DNA from 2 places in the Pseudomonas sp. ZL2 genome. Region 1 is predicted to be linked to the other one. Evidence: predicted binding sites of a transcription regulator. Region 1 holds the regulator's gene; the other holds the start of a gene.
The links. Region 1 encodes FliA, which starts transcription of late flagellar genes. Its sites were predicted from a motif close to CTAAAGTTTNNNNNNNNNNNGCCGNTAA; they were not measured.

Region 1 (9,567 bases):
CCGCTGTTTCGCGTCACCGCTGTGCTGATGACCATGCCGATCTTTGGTACAACCCTTGTGCCGGCGCGCATTCGCCTGTATTTCGCCCTGGCGATTACCGTGGTGATCGTCCCTGGCTTGCCGCCGATGCCGGTGGTCGAGGCGCTGGACTTCAAGGCGCTGTTGCTGGTGGCCGAGCAGATCGTCATCGGCGCCCTGTTTGGCATGGCGCTGCAGTTGTTCTTCCAGATTTTCGTCATTGCCGGGCAGATCGTCGCGATCCAGATGGGTATGGCCTTCGCCTCCATGGTCGACCCGACCAACGGCGTCAACGTCGCGGTGGTCAGCCAGTTCCTGACCATGCTGGTGACCTTGCTGTTCCTCGCTATCAACGGCCACCTGGTGGTCTTCGAGGTACTGACCGAGAGCTTTACCACCTTGCCGGTGGGTGGCGGCTTGCTGGTCAATCATTTCTGGGACCTGGTCGGACATCTGGGTTGGGTGCTGGGGGCGGCGCTGCTGCTGGTGCTACCGGCCATTGCCGCGCTGCTGGTGGTCAACATTGCTTTTGGCGTGATGACCCGGGCGGCACCGCAGTTGAACATCTTTTCCATCGGCTTTCCGCTGACCCTGGTGCTGGGGATGGTGATCTTCTGGATCACCCTGGCCGATATACTTCCTCACTACCATTCACTGGCTTCCGAAGCCTTGCAGTGGCTGCGTGAACTGGCACGGGCGCGCTGAGCATGGCAGAGAGCGAAAGCGGTCAGGACAAAACAGAAGACCCCACCGAGAAACGCAAGAAGGACGCGCGCGAGAAGGGCGAGATTGCGCGTTCCAAGGAACTCAACACGGTCGCGGTGACCCTGGCGGGCGCGGGTGCGCTGCTGGCGTTTGGCGGTGGCCTGGCGCAAACCCTGATGGAGCTGATGCGCATCAATTTCAGCTTGTCCCGCGAGGTGCTCATCGATGAACGGTCCATGGGTATTTTTCTCATGGCCTCCGGCAAGATGGCCCTGCTGGCTACCCAGCCGGTGTTGCTGGTGCTGCTGATCGCGGCAATCATCGGCCCGGTGTCGCTGGGTGGGTTCCTGTTTTCCAGCAGTTCGCTGGCACCGAAGTTCAGCCGCATGAATCCGCTATCGGGGATCAAGCGGATGTTCTCGGTCAACGCCTTGTCCGAGCTGCTCAAGGCGCTGGCCAAGTTCTTCATGATTCTGATCGTCGCCCTGACGGTGTTGTCGGCTGATCGCGATGACCTGCTGGCGATTGCCAACGAGCCGCTGGAGCAGGCGATCATCCATAGCGTCCAGGTGGTTGGCTGGAGTGCGCTGTGGATGGCGGCGGGGCTGTTGATCATCGCTGCGGTGGACGTGCCGATCCAGCTCTGGCAGGCGCATAAGAAGCTGCTGATGACCAAGCAGGAAGTGCGCGACGAGTACAAGGATTCCGAGGGCAAGCCCGAGGTCAAGCAGCGCATTCGCCAGTTGCAGCGCGAGGCTTCGCAGCGGCGGATGATGGCGGCGATCCCTGAGGCGGATGTGATCATCACCAACCCGACTCACTATGCCGTGGCGCTCAAGTACGACCCGGAGAAGGGTGCGGCACCGCTGCTGCTGGCCAAGGGTGCCGACTTTATCGCCCTGAAGATTCGCGAGATCGCCAACGAGCACAAGATCCAGGTGCTCGAATCGCCGGCGCTGGCGCGTTCGATCTACTACTCCACCGAGCTTGAAGAAGAGATTCCCGCCGGCTTGTACCTGGCAGTGGCCCAGGTGCTGGCCTATGTCTACCAGATCCGCCAGTACCGCGCTGGCAAGGGCAAGCCGCCGGAGCCGCTCAAGGACCTGCCGATCCCGCCGGATTTGCGTCGCGACTCCTGACCAAGTCTACGCAGGTTCATTGTGGGAGCCGGCCTTGCCGGCGATGGCTGCGCAGCAGCCCCGAGTCACTCAAACCACCTCGTTCAACAAAGTTGGAAAGCTTCTTGCAAAGGCAGCGCTGCGCGCCTCAAAGGCGTCAAAGTTTTGCTTGAGCTAACGAGGAATACCGGTGGATCGCTCTCAGTTAATCAACAGTGCCCGTAGCAACCTGGTCGGTCTAGGCCGGGGTAACCTGGGTGTGCCGCTGTTGCTGCTGGTGATGCTGGCAATGATGATGTTGCCGATCCCGCCGTTTTTGCTCGACGTGTTCTTCACCTTCAACATCGCCTTGTCGATCGTGGTCCTGCTGGTCTGCGTCTACGCCCTGCGCCCGCTGGATTTCGCCGCGTTTCCGACCATCCTGCTGGTGGCGACGCTATTGCGCCTGGCGCTCAACGTCGCCTCCACGCGGGTGGTGATGCTCCACGGTCACGATGGCCACGAGGCCGCCGGTAAGGTGATCCAGGCCTTCGGCGAGGTGGTGATCGGCGGTAACTACGTGGTCGGTATCGTGGTCTTCGCGATCCTGATGATCATCAACTTCGTGGTGGTGACCAAGGGCGCCGGGCGAATTTCCGAGGTGAGCGCGCGCTTCACCCTCGACGCCATGCCCGGCAAGCAGATGGCCATTGACGCCGACCTCAACGCCGGCCTGATCGACCAGGCCCAGGCCAAGGCACGCCGTGCCGAAGTGGCGGGCGAGGCCGAGTTCTACGGCTCGATGGACGGTGCCAGCAAGTTTGTTCGTGGTGACGCCATCGCCGGCCTGCTGATCCTGTTCATCAACCTGATCGGCGGCATGGCCGTCGGCATGTTCCAGCACAACATGACCTTTGCCGATGCCGGCAAGGTCTACGCCCTGTTGACCATCGGTGACGGTTTGGTGGCGCAGCTGCCATCGTTGTTGCTGTCCACGGCGGCCGCGATCATGGTCACCCGCGCCTCGGGCTCCGAGGACATGGGCAAGCAGATCAACCGGCAGATGTTCGACTCGCCCAAGGCCCTGGCGGTCTCCGCCGGCCTGATGATCGTCATGGGCCTGGTGCCGGGGATGCCGCACATTGCCTTCCTGAGTCTCGGCCTGCTGGCCGCTGGTGGTGCTTATCTGGTGTGGCGCAAGCAGAACCAGGTCAAGCTCAAGGCCCTGGAAGAGGTGCAGCGCCAGCAGGACCTGCTGCCATCGCCGCAGCGCGCCATGGAAACCAAGGAGCTGGGCTGGGATGACGTCACCCCGATCGACATGATCGGCCTTGAGGTCGGTTACCGGCTGATTCCGCTGGTGGATCGCAACCAGGGCGGCCAGTTGCTGGCGCGGATCAAGGGCGTGCGCAAGAAGCTGTCCCAGGATCTGGGCTTTCTCATGCCTACGGTGCACATTCGCGACAACCTCGACCTGGCGCCTAGTGCCTACCGCCTGACCCTGATGGGGGTGATCCTGGCTGAGGCGGAGATCTACCCGGACCGGGAGCTGGCGATCAACCCCGGGCAGGTGTTCGGTACCCTCAGCGGCATTGCCGCCCGCGACCCGGCCTTTGGCCTGGAGGCGGTGTGGGTCGACGTCAACCAGCGCAGCCAGGCACAATCGCTGGGCTACACCGTGGTGGATGCCAGTACCGTGGTTGCGACCCACCTCAACCAGATCCTGCACAAGCATTGCCACGAGCTGATCGGCCACGAAGAAGTGCAGCAACTGTTGCAGGTGCTGGCCAAGGCCTCGCCCAAGCTTGCCGAGGAGCTGGTGCCGGGCGTCATTTCCTTGTCGGGGCTGCTCAAGGTCCTGCAGGCGTTGCTCGCCGAACAGGTTCCGGTGCGTGATATTCGCAGCATTGCCGAGGCTATCGCCAACAACCCGGCCAAGAGTCAAGATACCGCCGCGCTGGTGGCGGTGGTGCGCGTCGGATTGTGTCGCGCCATCGTGCAAAGCATTGTCGGCGTTGAGTCCGAGCTGCCTGTGATCACCCTTGAGCCAAGATTGGAACAGATTTTGCTCAATAGTTTGCAAAGGGCTGGGCAAGGCCAGGAAGACGGTGTTCTTCTTGAGCCGAGCATGGCCGAAAAGCTTCAGCGTTCGTTGATCGAAGCCGCCCAGCGTCAGGAGATGCAAGGGCAGCCGGCGATCCTCCTGGTCGCAGGACCGGTACGAGCCATGCTGTCGCGCTTCGGTCGCCTGGCTGTACCGAATTTGCATGTTTTGGCGTATCAGGAAATACCTGACAACAAGCAAGTTACCATCGTCGCCACAGTGGGCCCGAACGGCTGAGGTAGTGGGTTATGCAAGTTAAGCGTTTTTTCGCCGCCGATATGCGTCAGGCCATGAAGCTGGTTCGCGATGAGCTGGGGGCCGAGGCCGCCATCATCGGTAATCGCCGGATTGCTGGTGGTGTCGAGCTGACGGCTGCGCTGGACTACAAGCTGTCCGCCCTGGCGCCGCGGGTGCCGAATGTCGAGCTCGAAGACGAGCTGCGCAAGACCCAGTCGCGCATCGTCACCGCGCAGGCCGAACTGAGCAGCCGCAGCGACAGCGAAGACGCCAACCGCCAGCTGTTTGCCGGCCTGCCGCTGACCGCCTCCGAGCCGCTGGTCGATCCGCAGGTCGAAGCGCCGGTGACGACTGCTGCGCCGGCCGCCGCACCCATTGATCCGCGCCTGTTCGACTCGATGCGCTCGGAACTGTCGGGGCTGCGTGAGCTGCTCGAAGTCCAGCTCGGCTCGCTGGCCTGGAGCCAGCTGCAGGGCAACAAGCCGCAGCAGGCCAACCTCTGGCGCCGCCTGCAGCGCATCGGCCTGTCTGGTCCGATTGCCCGTGAGCTGCTTGACCTGACCACCGAAATCGAAGAGCCACGCCATGCCTGGCGCATGCTCCTGGCGCATCTTGCGCGCATGATTCAGGTGCCGGAAATCGAACCGATTGAAGAAGGCGGTGTCATTGCCATGGTCGGTCCGGCAGGCATGGGCAAGACCACCACCCTGGCCAAGCTCGCCGCGCGTTACGTGCTCAAGTACGGCGCACAGAACCTGGCCCTGGTGAGCATGGACAGCTTCCGTATCGGCGCCCAGGAGCAGCTCAAGACCCTGGGGCGGATCCTCAACGTGTCGGTTACTCACGTAGACCCGGGCCAGTCGTTGGCCCAGGCCCTCGACCCGCTGCTGCGCAAGCGCGTGGTGCTGATCGATACCGCCGGCCTGCAGGCCAGCGACCCGGCGCTGCGCATGCAACTGGAAACCCTTGCCGGGCGCGGGATTCAGGCCAAGAATTACCTGGTGCTGGCAACCACCAGCCAGAAGCAGGTGCTCACCGCCGCCTATCACAGCTACAAACGTTGTGGTCTGGCCGGTTGCATCCTGACCAAGCTAGATGAAACCGCCAGCCTCGGCGAGGTGTTGAGCCTGGCAATCAGTCACGAACTGCCGGTGGCCTATCTTACCGATGGCCCGCGCATTCCTGACGACCTGCATCTGCCGCGCCGGCACCAGTTGGTCAGCCGCGCAGTGAGCGTGCAGGTGCAGGACGAGCCCAGCGAAGAGGCCATGGCCGACATGTTCGCTGATCTCTACCACAGCTCCGGCAAACGCGTGGGCTGAGGTGAACTTGAATACGTTGCAAAGTACCTACATCAATGGTCTGCCAGGCATTTTTCAGGTGTTGAAAGCGCAGCCCAGTCATGTGGCCTCGGTCTAAGTAAGACAAGGTAAAGAACAAACATGGGTAGCATGCATCCCGTACAGGTGATCGCCGTGACCGGCGGCAAAGGTGGCGTTGGCAAGACTAACGTGTCAGTGAACCTGTCATTGGCGCTGGCTGAGCTTGGCCGTCGGGTCATGCTGCTGGACGCCGATCTGGGCCTGGCCAACGTTGACGTGCTGCTGGGCCTGACGCCCAAGCGCACCCTGGCCGACGTCATCGAGGGCCGTTGCGAGCTGCGCGATGTGCTGCTGCAAGGCCCCGGTGGTGTGCGCATCGTGCCGGCGGCCTCGGGCACGCAAAGCATGGTGCACCTGGCTCCAGCCCAGCACGCCGGCCTGATCCAGGCTTTCAGCGAGATCGGCGACAACCTCGATGTGCTGGTGATCGACACCGCTGCGGGTATCGGTGACTCGGTAGTCAGTTTTGTCCGCGCCGCCCAGGAAGTGCTGCTGGTGGTGTGCGACGAGCCCACCTCGATCACCGACGCCTACGCGCTGATCAAGTTGCTCAACCGCGATTACGGCATGAACCGCTTTCGCGTCCTGGCGAACATGGCCCAGAGCCCTCAGGAAGGGCGCAACCTGTTCGCCAAGTTGACCAAGGTCACTGATCGCTTCCTCGATGTCGCCTTACAATACGTCGGTGCGGTGCCTTACGACGAATGTGTGCGCAAGGCGGTGCAGAAGCAGCGAGCGGTCTATGAAGCCTTTCCGCGTTCCAAGTGCGCGCTGGCATTCAAGGCCATTGCCCAGAAGGTCGATACCTGGCCGCTGCCTGCCAACCCACGGGGTCACCTGGAGTTTTTTGTCGAGCGCCTGGTGCAACCGACGAGCGCGGGTCCGGTGCTATGAACGCCAGCGGTTATCGGATGTACAGCAAGGCCTCGCGTGATGCCCAGTACGAGTTGATCGAGCGTTATGCGCCGCTGGTCAAGCGCATCGCCTACCACTTGCTGGCGCGTTTGCCGGCCAGTGTGCAGGTGGAGGACCTGATCCAGGCCGGAATGATCGGCCTGCTCGAAGTCTCCAACAAGTACGACGCGAGCAAGGGTGCGAGCTTCGAGACCTATGCCGGTATCCGCATCCGCGGCGCCATGCTCGATGAAGTGCGCAAGGGCGACTGGGCGCCGCGTTCGGTACACCGCAATACCCGCATGGTCAGTGACGCGATTCGAGCAATTGAAGCAAAAACCGGCCGTGACGCTAAAGATCACGAGGTTGCTGCCGAACTTCAATTGAGTCTCGATGATTATTACGGGATTTTGAATGACACCCTCGGCAGCCGCCTGTTCAGTTTCGACGACCTGCTGCAGGACGGCGAACATGAAGGGCTGCACGAGGACGGTGCCAGTGCCCAGCTCGAGCCTTCGCGCGATCTGGAAGACGAGCGTTTTCAGGCAGCCTTGGCCGATGCCATCGCCAACCTGCCGGAACGCGAGCGTCTGGTCCTGGCGCTGTACTACGACGAAGAACTCAACCTCAAGGAGATCGGTGAGGTCCTGGGGGTGAGTGAGTCGCGTGTCAGCCAGTTGCACAGCCAGTGCGCGGCACGTTTGCGTGGTCGCCTGGGGGAATGGCGGGCGCGTTGAACACCGGTTCGATGCAGTCGTGAAATGTAATGCCGAATTGATTGAATGCGCGTTCCGCGCTGAACGCGTTAAAGACTGCTTGGAGGTCTAATTGAACAAAGACATGAAAATCCTCATCGTGGACGACTTTTCGACGATGCGGCGGATCATCAAGAACCTGTTGCGTGATCTGGGCTTTACCAACACCCAGGAAGCCGACGACGGCAACACCGCGCTGCCAATGCTTGAAAGCGGTCATTTCGACTTTTTGGTGACCGACTGGAACATGCCCGGCATGTCCGGTATCGACCTGCTGCGCAAAGTGCGTGCCGACGAGCGCCTGAAACACCTGCCGGTGCTGATGGTGACTGCCGAAGCCAAGCGCGAGCAGATCATCGAAGCTGCCCAGGCCGGGGTCAACGGCTACGTGGTCAAGCCATTTACCGCCCAGGTGCTGAAAGAAAAGATCGAAAAGATCTTCGAGCGCGTCAATAGCTGAGGTACGCCACGGGGGCGCTATGGAGCAAACACAATCATCCTTGGGCGAGTTTGAGTCGACACTCAAGAAACACGCCAAGGAACTGGTCGACAGCCTGGAACGAGGCAAGTTCGGCGATGCGGTGCAACTGATCCATCAGCTGAACCAGACCCGTGACCTAGGCCTGTACCAGGAAGTCGGCAAACTCACCCGCGAGTTGCACAGCGCGATCGTCAGCTTCCAGATCGACCCGCACATGCCGCAGGCCGAGGAAGTGTCGCAGATTACCGATGCCACCGAACGCCTGTCCTACGTGGTCAAGCTGACCGAGGGCGCGGCCAACCGCACCATGGACCTGGTCGAAGCCAGCACGCCGGTACTCAATGAATTGAGCGACGAGGCCAAGGCGTTGAGCGTCGACTGGCAGCGTTTCATGCGCCGCGAAGTGGCGGCACCGGAATTCCGTGAGCTGGCCAAGCGTGTCGACAGTTTCCTGACACGCAGCGAGGAGGGCAGCCGCAAGGTCGCCGGGCACCTCAATGACATCCTTCTGGCTCAGGACTACCAAGACCTGACCGGCCAGGTGATCAAGCGCGTCACGACGCTGGTTACCGAAGTAGAAAGCAATCTGCTCAAGCTCGTGCTGATGGCAAGCCAGGTCGACCGCTTTGCCGGTATCGAACATGACCACCAGCAGCTGCGCGCTGAAAAAGATCAAGAAAAACATCCGACTCGGGGTGAAGGTCCGCAGATTCATGCCGATAAGCGTGAAGACGTCGTGTCCGGTCAGGACGATGTCGACGATCTGCTGTCCAGTCTGGGTTTTTAGGGAGCACGTTTAATGAGCTTCGGCGCCGATGAAGAAATCCTTCAGGATTTCCTGGTAGAAGCCGGCGAAATTCTTGAGCAACTGTCCGAGCAACTGGTCGAGCTGGAAAGCCGTCCGGATGATGCCGATTTGCTCAATGCAATTTTTCGCGGTTTTCACACTGTAAAAGGGGGCGCCGGCTTCCTCCAGCTCAACGAGCTGGTGGAGTGCTGCCATATCGCCGAAAACGTGTTCGACATCCTGCGCAAGGGTGCCCGGCGCGTTGATGCCGAACTGATGGACGTGGTCCTGGAAGCCCTGGACACGGTCAACAGCATGTTCGGCCAGGTGCGCGAGCGCACCGATATCACCCCGGCCACCCCTGAGCTGCTGGCGGCGCTGTCGCGCCTGGCCGAGCCTGCCGGGGAAGACGAGGTTGCTGCACCTGAACCGGAGGTGGTTGAAACGCCAGCGGCCGAGGCCGAAGCGGATATCACCGATACCGAATTCGAACAGCTGCTCGATTCGCTCAATGCGGTCAAGGCCGAAGCCGAGGCCCAGGTGACCGAGCCGGCCAGTGACGAAATCACCGACGCCGAGTTCGAGTCGCTGCTCGACCAGTTGCACGGCAAGGGCCAGTTCGCCGCCGACAGCCTCGGTGCCGCAGCTGAAGCGCCCGTTGCAGCCGCCGCAGGCGGTGACGCCAGTGGTGACATCACCGACGATGAGTTCGAAGCACTGCTCGATCAGTTGCACGGCAAGGGTAACTTTGCCGTCGATGCACTGCCGGGCGCCGCGAGTGCACCTGCCGAGGCCGTTGCGCCTGCGGCAGGCGGCGATCATATCTCCGAGCACGAGTTCGAAGCGCTGCTCGACGAGCTGCACGGCAAGGGCAAGTTCGTCCCGGATGCCGTTGTCACTGCAGCGCCTGCCGCCACCGCAGCGCCAGCCAAAGCTGCGGTCAAGCCTGCGCCGGCACCTGCCGCCAAGGCCGCTGCTCCTGCCGCCGCGCCCGCCCCGGCGGCAAAGGCTGCGGCAGCGGCGCCTGCGCGCCAGGCCGCACCGGCTGCCGAGAAGCACCCGGCCAGCGAAACCGAGACCACCGTACGGGTCGATACCGCACGTCTC
Region 2 (9,567 bases), on a different contig from region 1:
CAGCGCCTTTGGCGGCTCTTCGGCCGGGTTCAGCGGGTTGCGGCCATCGATCAGGGTGTACGACTTCCAGGTGTTGGTCCCGGTCTTGACGTAGTACTGATCCATGACGTGCTCATTACCCTGGCTGTCGTAGATCTTGGTGGCGAAGGTCTTGTTCCAGCTGTTTTCGTCAGTCGGGCTGAAAGTGGTGGCCGCCGGGATGATCTTGTCCGACGAGTTCAGGTTCAACCCCTGGTCGATCGAAGTGGTGCTCTTGGGCGCCAGCGCCGAGGTATCGATCTTCAGGTCGGTCAGCACGCCGTTGATGATCTTGCCGTTTTCATCGACACCGTAGCCGCGCAGGCGCAGGCCGTCAGCAGTGACGACGTAGTTGTCCTTGTTGGTCTGGAAGGCACCGGCGCGGGTGTAGCTGAGCGAGCCGTTGTCGCTCAGCACGAAGAAGCCCTGACCCTGGATGCCCATGTCCAGCACGTTGCCGGTGTTGTTGATTTCACCGTTCTTGAACTGCTGCGATACCGCTGCCAGGCGCACACCGTTACCGATGTTGCTGGTGCCAACGCCCAGCTTGTTGGCCGAGTAGACGTCGGCGAATTCCGCGCGCGACGATTTGAAACCGGTGGTGGCGACGTTGGCGATGTTGTTGCCGGTCACGTCCAGTTGCTTGTTGGCTGCATAGAGACCGCTAAGGCCGATATTGAATGACATCTTTCACTCCTTGTGCCGCGTTAGCCGGCTCTATATACCGATGGTTTGGACTTTGGACAGGGCGATGCTGCCCAGGCCGGCAAGATTGAGCATCATCTCGCCGCCAGTCTGACTGATGGTGACGCTGCTGACGGTGGCCGGCAGCATGGTGTACATGTCCAGCTGCTTGCCATCGACGGTGGTCTTGGCGGCAAAGGTGTAGGTACCCGGATCGACCTTCTCGCCCTTGTCGTTGGTACCGTCCCAGACGAAAGAGGCATTGCCGGCCTTCTGCGCCCCCATGTCGATGGTCTTGACCAACTTGCCATCCTTGTCGGTAATGGTGACGGTGGCATTGCTGACCGCCTGCGGAACCACCACCGAACCATTGAGGCTCTTGGTGGTATCGACCACGGCCTTGTCGGTCTGGGCAACCACCGAGCGACCGACCAGCGACGAGGCCTGCAGTGCCTGCGAAGACTTGTAGTTGCCGGAAATCGCGGTCACCGACTCGTTCAGCGAGGTGATGCCTTCCAGGCTGCTGAACTGCGCCAACTGGGCCACGAACTCGCTGTTGTCCTGCGGATCGAGCGGGTTCTGGTGCTGCATCTGGGTCACCAGCAACTGCAGGAACGCGTCCTTGCCAAGCGCCTGCTTGTTGGCGCCGGTCTTGCTGTTGGTGGCCGAGGCGATACCGGCGGCACTGTTGGCACTGGTTTCGCTGTTCTTCTTGCCCGACGCCTTGATGACGTCGTTCAGGCTTACGCCGGCTGTTGGATCGTTAACGCTTGCCATTGGCTTCGTCCCTTATCACTGACCCAGGGTCAGGACCTTCTGCATCATGGTTTTGGCCGTGTTCATCAGCTCGGCATTGGTCTGGAACGAGCGGCTGGCGGAGATCATGTCAGCCATCTCTTCCACCACGTTGACGTTCGGGTAGTAGACGTAGCCGTCCTTGTTCGCTGCCGGATGGTTCGGCTCGTAGCGCGCCTCGAGATTGCTCTGGTCCTCGACCACGCCGAGCACCTGCACGCCTTGGCCGGCAGCATCCTGGTCCTGGAACAGCGACTGGCTGACACCGGCCTGGGCCTGCTGGAAGGTGGTGGCAAATACCGGGTGACGGGCACGGTAGGTCTGGTCGATGCTCGACGAGACGGTCTCGGCGTTGGCGATGTTCGAAGCGACGGTGTTCAGACGCGTGGTCTGGGCGCTCATGCCGCTACCGGCAATGTTGAAGACACTGGCGAGGGACATGACTTACTCTCCGCGCAGGGCCGATATCAGCCCTTTGAATTTACTGTTGAGCAGCGTGAAGCTGGCCTGGAAGCCCACGGCGTTTTCCGCGTAGCTCGACTGTTCGAGCTGGGCATCGACGGTGTTCTGATCGATCGACGGCTGCATCGGCGTGCGGTACTGCAAGGACTCGTCGCCCATGCTCAGGCCTTCGGCCTCGATGTGCCGGGCGTTGGTACGATCCAGCGCGAAATGACCCTTGCTGGTCTGCTCGGCCTGGGCCGCCAGAACCGAAGCGAAGTCCATGTCGCGCGCCTTGTAGTTGGGCGTATCGGCGTTGGCGATGTTGTTGGCCAGCACCTCGGCACGCTGGGCGCGAAAGCCCAATGCCTTTTCGTGGATGCCGAGCGCTTTGTCGAAGCTGATGCTCATGTCGGGGAAACCTTCGAAGGTTTTTCGTTGACTGAGCTAGAGCAAGAGCCATGCCAAAAAACAAAACCCCGTAAATACGGGGCTTTGAGGAGTTTGCCGGTGGCGGCAATGCCAGAAAAGCGGCAAAGGATTTCCGCCGGGTGTCAGCAAAGCGGCAATCGCTGGCACTGCGACACTAGCGAACCTTACCCAAGCACGAACCACTTGTTTAATATCGGCAGCACTGCAAACGCCTCTCAAGGAAGAAACGCGTGCCACGCTCACTGCTCAACCGATCCGTCCTGGCGCTGGCTGTCACCAGCGCCCTGCCCGCCCAGGCACAGACCCTAGCACTGGCGGAACAAGGCTTTACCGCGACCCGCCTGACCAGCACTGAAAACCTCGAGCTGACCGGTGCAGTCCATACGACAGGGCCCGGCATGACAGGCGTGAACCTGAGCGGCGGCAATCTCCAGGGCAACCTGATAAACCAGAGCAGCATCCAGGTTATCGGCCCTGACACAGTAGCCATGCGCCTGGCAGGCGATGGCAACGCGCCCCTGCAACTCGACAGATTCATCAACCAGGGCACCCTGGACGCCAGCGGCGAGGGTGCAACCGGCCTACTGATCGATGGCGTAGCGTTTCATCAAGACAATCAGATCATCAACAATGGCACCATCCGCGCCACCCAGACCGCCATTGCAATAGTCGATGCAAGCGTCAACGTAGCAACGGACGACCCGGTCTGGGGCCCCGACCGGGACCGGCAACCCTTGACCCTCATCAACACCGGCAGCCTGTTTGCGACCGGCAATGCCATCGATGCGAGCGCAACGGATCGACAGGTCAATGTCACGCTGAATGATCAAAGCAGCGTGCGCGGCAACCTCAAAGGCCTGAGCAACATCCAGGTACTGGGTGATGTGCGCGTTGATGGCAGCCTCATCGAGGTCAACAAACCAGGACTCTTCGGAGCAAAGGGTTGGCTATCTGTCGGCTCGGGCTTTCTCGAGCGCACCGGCAACCTGCAACTGCAATCAGCCCATACCACCCTTGACGGCAACCTGGGCATCAACCAGGGCTCATCACTCAGTTTGACCCTGAGCAGCACTACCCGGCCGGACACCCCGATACTGGACGTCAGTGAAACCGCCGCCTTCGGCGCCAACAGCCAGATCAGCCTCACGGCCACCGGCAGCGACTTCAGCGCCCAGGGCAGCCGCTATATTCTGCTGCGCGCCGACCAGTTGAGCATTGCCAACAACACCCTGGACGTTGTCAGCAGTTCCGCCCTGCTGAGCGTCGACAGTTACAGTTTCGACGAGCACAGCATCCAGGCAACGGTCACCGGCAAAGGCCAGGACGCGATAGACCAGATGTTGCTGCGCCAAGGCGCCACCAGCAACACACGCGCAGCACTCAACGCTTTTACCAGCGACCGAGTGCTGGCAACTCTCGAGGCCAGCAACCCGTTACTGCAGGCATTCGCCAACAGCGACGAGCGCGAACTGGCCCAACTGGCCAGCCAACTGACCCCAGAGATCAATGGCGGCGCCACCCAGGCAGCAATGACCAGCCAGCGCCTGAACAGCGAGGCAGCCAACCGGCGCAGCGCTCAACTGCGCGAGCAGGACTCACAGCCATCCGGGCTATGGATACAAGGCCTGTACAACGATGCCGCACAAAGCCGCCGTGACAGCATCCAGGGTTACAACGCCTACAGCCGAGGCATTGCCATTGGTGCCGACACCAGGATCAACGAGCAACTGACAGCCGGCCTGACCTACAGCTACATCACCACCACCTTGAACGGCAGCAATCGCAACGCCAGCGAAGTCGACAGCCAAGCTTTCACCCTGTACGGCGGCTTCACCCAGGACAACTACTTTGTCGACGCCAGCCTGACCTATGGCCTGAACAGCAACCAGAGCAAGCGAGACATCGCCGGCAGCCGCGCCAAATCCGATTACGACAGCGACCTGCTGGGCTTGAACCTGACAGCTGGCTACACCTACCGCATTACTCCGCACGTGCTGGTCGAGCCGCGCCTGACGGCCCGTTACAGCCTGGTCACACTCGACAGCTATCGCGAGAAAGGGTCCGCCGCGGCACTGAAGGTCGACGACCAACGATACGAAGCCATCGAACTGGGTGCCGGCCTGCGCGCCGCCAGCCGCCACGCAGTCGGCAGCGGAACACTCGAACCCCACGCCCGCCTGATGGCCTACCATGATTTCGCCGCTGACCAGGCACGCACCACATCCAGCTTCGCACTGGGCAGCAGCACCTTTGCCAGTCATGGCGCAGCTGTCGCCCGGGACAGCTACGAAGCTGGCATCGGCGTTGACTACCACCTTGGCGCAGCCAGCCTGGGACTCGATTACGACTACTACGGCAAGTCCGGCTTCGACGCCAATTTGCTATCAGCCACCCTGCGCTATCAATTCTGACCTGCAGACACAAACAAGGCCGGCACCCACTGATGGCGATGCCGGCCTTGCTGCATGCATGAACCGTCGCTTACTTGGCCTGGTAAATGATCCCCGGGCTGCACTGGACCATCTGGTAATGATCCGGCAAACCGTTGAGCGCTTCGGACGCGCCCAGGAACAGGTATCCGCCCGGCTTGAGCGTGCCGTGAATGCGCAGCAGGATGTCCTTCTTGACCTGGGCCGAGAAGTAGATCAGCACGTTGCGGCAGAACACGATGTCGAACTTGCCCAGGCTCGCATAGCTGTCGAGCAGGTTGAACGAGCGGAACTCGACACGGCTGCGAATCGGCGCCTTGACCGCCCAGCGCCCCGGCGCCTTGACGTCGAAGTAACGTTGCAGGCGCTCCTGGGACAGGCCGCGGGCAATCGCCAGGCTGTCGTATTCGCCGGTCTTGCAGTTGTTCAGCATCGAGCCGGACAGGTCGGTGGCAACGATCTGCGCACCCATCTTCAACTGGCCAATGTTGCTGCGCTCGAACTCGTCGATAGCCATGGAGATCGAGTACGGCTCCTGCCCCGACGAGCAGGCCGCCGACCAGATGCGCAGGCGCTGTCCGGGGTTGGCCTTGATCTGCTCGGGCAACACCTTGTTCTTCAGCACCTCGAATGGATAGGTGTCGCGAAACCAGAGGGTCTCGTTGGTGGTCATGGCATCGACCACCTGCTCGCGCAAACCACTGCGCGGCTGGCTCTGGATACGCTGCACCAGTTCGCCCAGGGACTTGATGCCCTGCTGCTCCATCAGCTTGTTGAGACGGCTGGAGACCAGGTATTGCTTATTTTCGCCCAGCAGGATGCCACAGGCTTTTTCCAGGAAGACCCGGAACTGTTCGAAATCCAAATTACCCGTAGACAATGATGCCGCCTCTTAAATCGTATGTACCGCCAGGAGCGAACGCTCCTGGCCGTTAGTGCGTGGCCTTGATCCGATCAACAACGCGCTGGGCGAGGTCGTCCGGGCGGAACTTGGCCAGGAAGTCATCGGCACCGACCTTCTTGACCATCGCCTGGTTGAACACCCCGGAAAGCGAAGTATGCAGGATGATGTGCAACTTTTGCATGCGCGGGTCGCTGCGGATCTCGGCCGTCAGGGTGTAGCCGTCCATCTCCGGCATCTCGATGTCGGAGATCATCATCAGGAATTCTTCTTCCGGCCGTTTGCCCTCGTCGACCAGCTTGCGCAGGTAGTCGAGCGCCTGACGGCCGTCGTTGAGCGCCACCACCTCGACGCCGACGGTCTGCAGGCAACGGCTGACCTGCTTGCGCGCCACCGACGAGTCATCGACTGTCAGCACCCGCAGCATCACCGCCTTGTCCTGTACCTCGGCATCCACCACACCGGCGGAAATCGCCTCGGAGGTCGGTGCCACTTCGGCGAGGATTTTCTCCACGTCGATGATCTCGACCATCTTGTTGTCGACCCGGGTCACCGCCGTCAGGTAGTGATCGCGCCCGGTGCCCTTGGGTGGCGGATGGATCTCCTCCCAGTTCATGTTGACGATGCGCTCCACCGAATGCACCAAAAACCCCTGGGTCTTGGTGTTGTACTCGGTGATGATGACGAAACTCTTGCTGGTTTCTTCACTCAGACCGGGCATTCCGGTCGCCATCGCCAGATCGAGGATCGGGATGGTTGCCCCACGAATATTCGCGACACCGCGCACGACGGGGCTGGACTTGGGCATTACGGTCAGGTTCGGGCATTGCAGCACTTCCCGCACCTTGAACACGTTGATGCCATAGAGCTGCTCGCCATTGAGACGGAACAACAGCAGCTCCAGGCGGTTCTGCCCTACCAGTTGCGTGCGCTGGTTCACCGAATCCATTACACCAGCCATGCCAGACTCCTTCACCAAACGCTTCGAGCTTCGTACCCAGTCGGCACGCGCTTTGCTTTTTTTAATCGTATGAACATGAAAACGACATTTTTCCGACGCCTGACCCGCCACCTGCCCGGCTTCCTTGCTGCGCTGTGCCTGCTGGCCCCTGGCGCTCGAACTCTGGCTGACGCTTTCACCTTGCCTGAACAGCTTATCGGTGTCACCCAGGGGTTTCTTGAATTCACCGTAGAAGATTACCTGGCCACCAGCCAGACCGAAGGCCGCTACGAGATCCAGGTCAACAACCTCGATCCGCGCCTGCGCATGCCGCTGTGCGACCAGCAGTTGGGCGCCGCGCTGGAGAGCCCGGCGCAGCCGATGGGCCGCGTCACCGTGCGGGTTCGTTGCGACGGCAGTTCACCGTGGACGGTGTTCGTGCCCGCCCAGGTACGTCTGTTTCGCAATGTGGTGACCGTGGTTCGCCCGCTCAAGCGCGACAGCATCGTCGGCGAACAGGACGTGGCCCTGCGTGAACGCGACGTGGGCATGCTCAACCAGGGTTTTCTCGGCAGCCTCGACCAGGCGGTAGGGCTCAAGGTTATCCGACCAACGGTCATGGATCAGGTCCTTACCCCCCAGCATCTGGAACAGGCCGAGGTGGTGCGCAAGGGTGACCAGGTGGTGATAACCGCCCGCAGCGGCAGCCTGGCCGTGCGCATGCCCGGCGAAGCGTTGAGCAAGGGCGGCCTGAGCGAACAGATCCGGGTACGCAACCTCAACTCCAAGCGGGTGGTCAAGGCCAGGGTCACCGGGCCGGGCCAGGTGGAAGTGGCCATGTAGGTACTTGAATCAACAACAATGCTGGCGATCAGGAACTGCTTTTCCTAAACTGTGTCCCATTGGATGCCCCGAACCGGCCGCGCACGCCATTGAGCATTTGCGCCTAAAGTTTCTTTCGGGTTGGCCGAAAACAAGGCAAGCGTCCAAATACCCAGAGGTTTTCTGATCATGGTCATCGACTTCAGTCGTTTGAATAACTCCCCGTCCGTTGCGGGCGGCGTGCGTACCGGCAGCAGCCAGGAAAGCACCGCCAGCACCGCTTCGGCCAAGGCTGGCAGCGTCGTTGAGAACAGCGCCAGCGGGGAAACCGTACACCTCAGCCACGAGGCCCAGCAGTTGCAAAAGGTCAGCGACAAGCTGCGCGACCAGCCGATTGTCAACAGCGCCCGGGTGGCCGAGTTGAAACAGGCTATCGCCGACGGCAGCTACCAGGTCGACAGCAACCGCGTCGCCAGCAAACTGCTTAATTTCGAAGCCCAGCGCTAGCCCCCGGCGCGCTGACTTCAGGACGCTTGAACCAAAGAGCCAGCCATGCACGACACTACTCTGCTGCAACTGATCGAAAACGATATTGCTCCAGCGCAAGAACTGCTCGAATTACTGCAGACCGAGAATGTAGCCCTGCACGGCCGCGACATGCCGCTGCTGGAAAACATTCTGGCGCGCAAGCAGTCGCTGGTGATCCTCCTCGATCAGCATGGCCGCCAGCGTAGTGAGCTGCTTGCAGGCCTGGGCCTGTCCCAGGACCGCGAGGGCGTCGCCCAACTGGCCAGCGAGTCATCCTTCGGCGAGTTGCTGTTGCAGCAACTGGATGTACTGGGCCAACTGCTGGCTGACTGCCAGGCAGTCAACGAGCGCAATGGCCGCTCGATCCAGCTCCAGCAAAGCACCACCGCCAACCAGATCAGAATCCTCATGGGCGGCGAAGCGCCGTCGCTCTACGACAGCCGTGGGGCCACCTCTCCCCTCGCCAAGCCACGGGCGCTGAGCCAGGCTTGATTCCCCTGTATCAAGGCACGGAACATACTGGCAAAATGCCGTAACTTGCGTGTGACGATTTTGCCTGGAGAATGATTAACCGTGTTCAATGAAGCAGAAGCTCCGCAGCCTCCGAAGGTGCTCACCACCCCTTTGGAAATTGCCGCCAACTTGCGGTCGCTGCTAGAGAGCCATGACCCGCTGATCATCACCTTCCACGAACGCAGCCAGCGCTTTCAAAGCTATGTCGTTGAAGTCGACCGCGAAGGCAACCGCCTGGCCCTTGATGAAATGATCCCTCGCGACGGCGAACGCTACCTGCAAAATGGCGAACCGTTTCGCGTTGAAGGCTTTCATGATGGCGTGCGCATTGCCTGGGAGTGCAACACCCCGCTGAGCATCGTCGAAGCCGACGGCCATCGCTGCTACCGCGGCACCCTGCCGACCGAGGTCGCCTACCATCAGCGCCGCAATGCGTTTCGCGCGGCGCTGAAGCTTACCCAACTGGTGGATGTGGCACTCGACGGCGACAAGCTCAAGGGCAATGGCACCTTGCGCGGCAAGCTGCTGGATATTTCCGCCACTGGCTGCAAGTTGCGCTTTGAAGGCAATGTCGAAGAGCGCCTGCAACTGGGCCAGGTCTACGAAAAGTTCGCCACCGGCGCACCACTGGGGTTGTCCCAGGTCGAGGTCGAGCTGCGCCATCTGCATTTCGAAGAGCGTATCAATGCCACTTTTGCCGGCGTACGCTTTCACAACCTCAACGGGCAGATGCAGCGCAAGGTGGAAACCTTTGTGTATCAGCTGCAGCGTGAAGCGCGGCGGTTCGATAAAGACGATTACTGAGTCGCAACCCATCGCTGGCAACGCCAGCTCCCACAGGTGCGCTGCATACGTGGGAGCCGGCCTTGCCGGCGACGGGCCGCAACGCGGCCCCGACCACTCCATCACACCTGCGTCGGTTTGACCTCTTCAGCCACAACTTCAGCTTCAGCCCCCTCCTCCGCCTCGGTATCCTCGGCTGCCACCGGCGTCTGCATCTGATCCTGCACCACCTGCTCGTCAACCCGTGGGTCCAGCGCTGCCGACAAGGGTGAACCTGCCGC

Region 2: flgM (flagellar biosynthesis anti-sigma factor FlgM) is a predicted target of FliA. The motif match lies at 7,587-7,614, and genes of this name have one in related genera.

Annotation. Positions count from the first base shown of each region.
Region 1 covers NZ_JBGOGX010000051.1:10,160-19,726, forward strand. Annotated here, with positions in the region: gene fliR (flagellar biosynthetic protein FliR) at 1-723, shown strand, start outside; gene flhB (flagellar biosynthesis protein FlhB) at 726-1,862, shown strand; gene flhA (flagellar biosynthesis protein FlhA) at 2,032-4,161, shown strand; gene flhF (flagellar biosynthesis protein FlhF) at 4,173-5,483, shown strand; gene fleN (flagellar synthesis regulator FleN) at 5,604-6,437, shown strand; gene fliA (RNA polymerase sigma factor FliA) at 6,434-7,174, shown strand; gene ABM562_RS23445 (chemotaxis response regulator CheY) at 7,278-7,652, shown strand; gene ABM562_RS23450 (protein phosphatase CheZ) at 7,672-8,460, shown strand; gene ABM562_RS23455 (chemotaxis protein CheA) at 8,473-9,567, shown strand, end outside.
Region 2 covers NZ_JBGOGX010000050.1:25,860-35,426, reverse strand. Annotated here, with positions in the region: gene flgE (flagellar hook protein FlgE) at 1-705, opposite strand, end outside; gene flgD (flagellar hook assembly protein FlgD) at 736-1,479, opposite strand; gene flgC (flagellar basal body rod protein FlgC) at 1,495-1,938, opposite strand; gene flgB (flagellar basal body rod protein FlgB) at 1,942-2,349, opposite strand; gene ABM562_RS23185 (autotransporter family protein) at 2,601-4,781, shown strand; gene cheR (protein-glutamate O-methyltransferase CheR) at 4,852-5,679, opposite strand; gene ABM562_RS23175 (chemotaxis protein CheV) at 5,732-6,661, opposite strand; gene flgA (flagellar basal body P-ring formation chaperone FlgA) at 6,731-7,483, shown strand; gene flgM (flagellar biosynthesis anti-sigma factor FlgM) at 7,652-7,969, shown strand; gene ABM562_RS23160 (flagella synthesis protein FlgN) at 8,015-8,482, shown strand; gene ABM562_RS23155 (flagellar brake protein) at 8,564-9,307, shown strand; gene ABM562_RS23150 (MFS transporter) at 9,409-9,567, opposite strand, start outside.